Linked DNA regions of Methylosinus sp. H3A. The protein of the gene in region 2 interacts with the protein of the main gene of each other region in a pairwise test. Links are inferred from orthologs where the notes say so. Each region holds a gene or a part of one and is shown on either strand. Other genes may lie near its edges.

Region 1 (3,195 bases), 100 kb from region 2 along the record:
ATCGTGGACGCCTGCGGCCACTCGATGAAACGCGCCAATTCGTCGCCGTCGTCACCGATTGCTTCGAGCGGATGGACGCGGCTCTGGGGCGCGTCAAGACCGCGCGGCGGCGTCTCAAGGTTTTCGCTCATGCGTCTTTCGCAATGTATTGGCTGGTGCCGAGGCTCGAACAATTCTACGCGCAAAATCCGGACGTGGACGTGCATGTGCAGACGCGGCAGACCGGAGAAGATCCCGCTTCGTCCTTCTTCGATGTCGCGATCATGCGCGGCGCAGAGCAGATCGGCAATTGGGAAGGCTCTCCTGTTCTACAGGAGAGCCTCACTCTATTGACGACGCGCGATCGTGCCGTGTCGCTCGCCGCGCGCGGCGCCGCGGCCTTGATGGGCGAGACATTCGCCGTCAGCGACACGCGGCCAGGCGAGATCGAGCGATGGCTCGAGATCGCCGGCCTGCCGCCGCTGCAGAAGTGGCGCGAGCGCCGCTTCGGGCATTTTCATACGGCGATCATGGCGGTTCTCAATGGCCAGGGGATCACTGTCGGGCCGATCGAATTGACCGGCGGCAAAGTCGCCGCCGAGGGGCTGCTCGCGGCGCCTTTCCCGCAGATCGTCGCGGCAGGGCCGCGCCATATCGCCTATATCGATCCGCAATCGGAGAGTTATCCGATCGCCAAGCGCTTCGTCCTCTGGCTGCGCGACGAAGCGGGCGCGATCTAATAGACGAATTTCGACGTCGTCCCACGGCCGCGCGGGGCGGGGCCGCTCTGTGCGCCCGACTTGCCCTCCACGCCCGGCGCGCCGGCGGCGAGCGCGCTCGCGTCCAGGGCCAAGGCCTCGTTCTGGTCGATGAAGCCGGAGCGGCCTTCGAAGGATTTTTGCGTCACCGTGCTCGGCGTCACATTCTGTCCGACGGCGGGGCCGGATGTGCGTCCGCTCTGAGTCGGCTGCTCGGCGATCGCCGCCGCGCCGCCGAGAATCAGAACGAGGCTCGTCCAATAGAGCGCGGACTTGCGCATGGCGTGTCTCCTCTCGCCGGAAATCGATCCGCCCCCTCGAGAAGCCCTACATCGAACCGCATCTCGAATCGGCAAGCGGAGGCGTTCTAAAGGCTCACCCGAGCCGCAGGCGCAGCGCCATCAGCGCGGCGGCGCAGGCGTTGGAGACATTGAGGCTCTTGATCGGCCCCGGCATGTCGAGCCGCGCCAAGAGATCGCAGCGCTCGCGCGTGAGGCGCCGCAGGCCTTTGCCTTCGGCGCCGAGCACCAGCGCCAGCGGCCTGCGCAGAGGGTTCGCCTCCAGCGGCTGCGGCCCCTCCGAATCGAGTCCGACGATCAGAAAATCGCGCGCGGCCAATTGCTCGAGCGCGCGGGCGAGATTGACGACGGAGACGATCGTCACATGCTCGAGCGCGCCCGAGGCCGCTTTGGCGAGGACGCCGGTGAAATCCGGACTGTGGCGCTCGGTCACGACCAGCGCGTCGACAGCGAAGGCCGCCGCCGTGCGCAGTATGGCGCCGACATTATGCGGATCGGTCACTTGATCGAGGACCAGAACCAGGCCGCTTTTCGGCTCTATGTCGGCGATATCCGCCTCGGGCAGGGGGCGCGCCTCGAGCATCAATCCCTGATGCACGCTCTCCTCGCCGAGTCGCTGCGACAGCGCCCGCGCATCGACGATCTTCGGCGTGAGGCCGGCGGCGGCGGCGAGCGGCGCGATGCGCTCGGCGGCGCCTTCCGTCGCATAGAGCGTCAGCAATTTGCGCCTTCCGGCGACGAGCGCCTCGCGCACCGCATGGGCGCCATAGAGCACGACGATATCGCCGGCGGGACGGCGGAAGGGCGCCTCCTCGCTCGCAGTCTGGCGCGGGGGAGGGCGGCGGCCGCGGTCTTTCCCATCGCGGCTCTGGTGGTCGCGGTCCTTGCCGGCGGGCGGGCGGCTCATCGCAGCACCGCGGTCTTCACCCACCAGCCCTTATGCTGGCGGCGGATGACGGCGGCGGCGCGGGCGGCCGCCTGGCGGGTCGAGAACAGAGCGAAGCAGGTCGCGCCGGAGCCGGACATTCGGGCGAGCCGGCAGCCTTTGGCGGCCGACAGCACCGCGAGCGCGTCGACGATGACCGGCGCCTCAACGCAGGCGGCGTCTTCCATATCGTTGCGGCCTCTGCGCAGCGCAGCCGCTATCCCTTCCGTGCCGAGCGCTGCGGAAATGTCGGGGTGAGGCGCGGCGCCCGTCGTCTCGCCCGCAGCGAGGTCGAGGCGGGCGAAGACGCCGCGCGTCTCCACCGGCGCGCCGGGGTTGATCAGCACGGCGGGGAGCGGCGGCAGGCCGAGCGGCTCGCCGATCGTCTCGCCCCGGCCGAGCATGTAGCGCGCGCGGGGCGAGAGGCAGACGGGCACGTCGGAGCCGGTGGCGCGGGCGGCCTCGAGCAGACGGGGATCGTCGATGGAGATTCCATTGGCCTCGGCCAGCAGGCGCAGCGCCGCGGCGGCGTCCGAGGAGCCGCCGCCTACGCCGGCCGCGACCGGCAGATATTTGGTGAGATGGAACGCTCCGAGGCGCAGACCGGGGACGCGCTCGGCGAGACGATGGGCGGCGCGCAGCACGAGATTGTCGGCCTCCGCGCCAGCGGCGGCGGCGGTGGGGCCGTCGACGGCGAGCGAAAGCGTCTCTCCCGGCGCGAGATGCAGGGCGTCGCCGGCTCCGGAGAAGGCGACGAGGCTCTCGAGCTCGTGATAGCCGTCGGCCCGGCGGCCGAGAATGTGAAGGGTCAAATTGATCTTGGCGGGGGCGCGCGTCGCGAGCATGGAGTCCCGTGTCTCGGGTGGATCGATCCGGGCGCGCCGGAGGCGGGCGACAGATGCGCCGGCCTCGCCGGCCCTGTCAAGGACGGCGCCCCGGACCGCAGGGCGAATGGGCGAGGGCTTGCTCGTCCTTCGAAGACGCCCGCTGCGCGCCTGATCGCCGCCGCCGACTGCCTAGACCGACAATTCGGCGAAAATTCGTCTGCTCGTCGCCGCAGACTGCGCTGTGTTTGCCCTGGCGTGCGTTGAGGCTCAGGCGGGAATGGACGGCGACGCGTCCTCCCTATCCGACGCGGCGATCGTCTCCCGCCACAGCTCGATGAGACGATTCTCGTCGCCGCGCGTCTCATAGTCGTGGAGCGCGCGCGTCTGGGCTTCGACGGCGCCTCGCC
Region 2 (3,198 bases):
CTGGCCTTTCCCCGCGATGGCCAACAGCAGCGGAAGAAGCGCGTAAAACTGCTCCTCTACCGCTAGCGACCAGAAATGCAGGAGCGGCTGTGCGTCGGACGACGTCACAAAGTAGTCGCCCTGCATGAGAAGCTTCAGATTGACGACGACGAGCACCGCGGCGAGGCTATTTGCGCCGAGCGAGGCGAAATCCTGCGCCGAATAGACGAAGGCGCCGACGAGAATGCTGCCTGCGACGACGAAAAGCGCGGCTGGCGCGATTCGTGCGACGCGACGCCGATAGAAGTCTAGAATGCGGAATCGCCCTTCGTCCATCTCGCCGACGAGAAGCGTCGTGATCAGAAATCCCGATATGACGAAGAACACGTCGACGCCCACGAAGCCGCCTTCGAGAAGACGATGGTCGAGATGAAACAGGAGAACGGAGACGACCGCGATCGTTCGCAGCCCGTCGATCTCGGGCCAATGCCGCGTCGCCGGCACCGAGGCGTCTGCCGAAGCGCTCCGCTCGGCAATGGCGTGGCTCATCGCGCGACTCCGCAAATCGCTTCGCCGAAATGCCGCCATCGTCGACGACCTCGGTCATACGGCTCCGCGGCTTTCACAAAGAGCCGAGCCGCATTGCCGCAACCGTCAGATGAAAAGAGGCGCGCGACGATTGTCGGCGCGAGGAGAAATGGGAGGGTCGAACGCGGTATGTCTACGTCAGCTTGGCCCGTCCGATATTCATGTCCGCCGAATGTCCTGCGCATCCGGCGTCCTCGCCATGTCGGCAATGAAAGCATCGAAATATCCGAAATGAAATCGTTCGGATCATGATCGAGGCGCGCCGCGGCGGCGTCAATTCGGCGCAATCCCTTACGGCGCCTTCCAAGAGTCGATGCGTCAGGAGCGGATGAAGCGGGCAAGAATCAGATCGCAACGAGCCGACGCCACGCCGCCGGCAAACGGTCGATGATGTCGTCGGCGATGAGGCCCGGGCCGAAGTCATCCGCTGCCGCGGCGTGCATCCAGACCGCGCAGGAGGCGGCTGCGAAGGGCTCCATACCTTGCGCCAGCAGTCCGGCGACAATTCCCGTGAGAACGTCGCCGGAGCCGGCCGTGGCGAGCCAGGGCGAGGCCGCCGGCGTGATGGAGGCCCGCCCGTCCGGCGCGGCGACGACCGTGTCCGGCCCTTTGAGCACGACGACCGCGCCTATGTCGCGCGCGGCGTCACGCGTGCGCTCGAGTTTGGAGATGGGCGCGCCGCTGATCGTCTTCTCCCAGCGCTGGCCGTGAAAGAGCCGCGCGAATTCGCCGCCATGCGGCGTCAGCGTCACGGGTCCGGGCGCCGTGCGAATCGCTTCGCGCAGGCGGTCCGGCGCGAGCGCGAAGCTCGTCAACGCATCGGCGTCGAGCACCACGGCGCGGCGCTCGGCGGATGGGGCGAGCGCGGTCTCGACCAGAGCGCAGCTCGCCTCGCCGACGCCGAGGCCAGGCCCCAGAGCGACGACATTCTTGCGCTTGTCCTCGAGAAGGGCGGATAGACCGGCGGGTCCGTCGGCGACTCGCAGCATCACCGAGGTCAGCGCCGGCGCATTGACCGCGAAGGCCTCCTGCGGCGTCGCCAGAGTGACGAGCCCGGCGCCGCCGCGCAGCGCCGCCAGCGCGGAGAGCCGCGCCGCCCCCGTATGCGCGGCGCCGCCGGAGACGACCACCGCATGGCCGCGCGCATATTTATGGCCCTCGACGCTCGGCAGGCGCAGAGCGTCGCGCCAGGCGGCCGGCTCGTTGACGAAAGTCTGCGGCTGGATTTTCTCCAGCACATTCGACCTGATGCCGATATGGGCGCAGGAGATGGTTCCGCAGCGCAGCCGACCCGGCAGCAGCAGATGACCGCATTTGAGGCGGAAGAAGGTGACCGTCGAATCGGCCTGCACCGCGACGCCGCGAATGGCGCCGCTCGTGCCATCGACGCCGGAGGGAATGTCGATGGCGATGATCTTCTGCTTCGTCTCCTCGCGCCAGGCGTTGAGGCGCCGAATCAGATCGGCCGCGGGGCCGTCTAGATCGCGCGCGAGGCCGGTGCCGAACAGCGCGTCTATGACGAGGTCGACGCCCTGAAAATCGCAGGTGACCGCATCCTCGACGCGGCCGTCCCAGCTCGCCGCCGCCTCACGCGCGTCGCCGCGCAGAGTGTCGGGCGGCGCGAGGGCGGCGACGCGCACTTTGAAGCGCTGGCTGCGCAATATGCGCGCGGCGACATAGCCGTCGCCGCCATTATTGCCCGGACCGCAGAGCACCAGCACCCGCCGCCCGGCCGTTTTCACCAGAAAGGCGGTGGCCGCGGCGGCGATGGCGGCGGCGGCCTTCTCCATCAGCGCCATGCCGGCGACGCCGCTCTCTATGGTGAGGCGATCGGCGCGGGCCATTTGCGCGGTGGTCAGAAGTTCGGGCGGATAGGGTCCGAGCGGCATGGCGCGATGGTGGCCGAAGGCGCATCGCTCCGCAACGCCTTTTCCGCGCGGCGCCGGTCTCCGGCCGAGGCCCGCGCTTTTTTGACGCGTTCGGCCCCGCCGAAACGTCTTCTTCGGCATGGCTTTCGTTCTCTCGGCGCGGCGCCGTCGTGGCGCGCGCCCGAATCATCCCGGGGGCGCGAGCCCGGCGCGCCCCTCCGTCAGAGGCGAGACGACAGGACCAGATCGCCCATGTTCTGCGACTCCAAACCTTTGACGCTTTTCTGCTTCCCCTGCGCCGGAGCCAGCGCCACGACCTATATCCGCTGGCGCAAGCGTCTGCCCGATTGGATAAACGTCGAGCCGGTCGAGCTTCCCGGACGCGGCTCGCGAATCACGGAGCGGCTGATCGATGATTACGAGACGCTGGTCGATCGTCTGAGCGACGAGCTCTCGGGCGCGCTTCCTGCGAATTACGCCTTCTTCGGACACAGCATGGGGGCGCTGCTCGCCTATGGCTGCGCGCATCGTTTGCGCGACCGCCGCGAGCGGAGCGCGAGAGCGCTCCTTCTCGCCTGCTGCGCGGCGCCGACCCGACGCAACGAAGAAAGGCTCGCGCGACTGCAAACCGACGACGCCCTGCTCGAAGAGCTGAAAAAAATGAACGGCACGCCCGTGGATGTGTTCGAGCATCCGGAGCTGCTGCGGATGACGCTCGATCTACTCGGTGCCGATGTCCGAATTTGCGCGAGCTTTCGACCAT

Evidence for each region.
Region 1: the proteins of IY145_RS16840 (region 2) and rlmB interact in binary tests that used the Escherichia coli proteins (3 or more experiments, as listed by UniProt). The link is inferred for Methylosinus sp. H3A from one-to-one orthologs.

The regions. Positions count from the first base shown.
Region 1 is NZ_JADNQW010000005.1:3,078,675-3,081,869, forward strand. The notes cover bases 29-3,020. They hold rlmB (23S rRNA (guanosine(2251)-2'-O)-methyltransferase RlmB), read right to left. Parts: upstream 1,944-3,020; coding sequence 1,113-1,943; downstream 29-1,112. Other genes in these bases: IY145_RS17245 (LysR substrate-binding domain-containing protein), read left to right, coding at 29-719; IY145_RS17250 (hypothetical protein), read right to left, coding at 716-1,018; IY145_RS17260 (4-(cytidine 5'-diphospho)-2-C-methyl-D-erythritol kinase), read right to left, coding at 1,940-2,806. Also shown: more of IY145_RS17245, read left to right, coding at 1-28; IY145_RS17265 (SAV_2336 N-terminal domain-related protein), read right to left, coding at 3,056-3,195. UniProt on the Escherichia coli protein: Specifically methylates the ribose of guanosine 2251 in 23S rRNA.
Region 2 is NZ_JADNQW010000005.1:2,978,096-2,981,293, reverse strand. The notes cover bases 185-3,179. They hold IY145_RS16840 (NAD(P)H-hydrate dehydratase), read right to left. Parts: upstream 2,457-3,179; coding sequence 912-2,456; downstream 185-911. Other genes in these bases: IY145_RS16835 (thioesterase II family protein), read left to right, coding at 2,688-3,179; IY145_RS16845 (acyltransferase family protein), read right to left, coding at 185-528. Outside these bases: more of IY145_RS16845, read right to left, coding at 1-184; more of IY145_RS16835, read left to right, coding at 3,180-3,198. UniProt on the Escherichia coli protein: Bifunctional enzyme that catalyzes the epimerization of the S- and R-forms of NAD(P)HX and the dehydration of the S-form of NAD(P)HX at the expense of ADP, which is converted to AMP.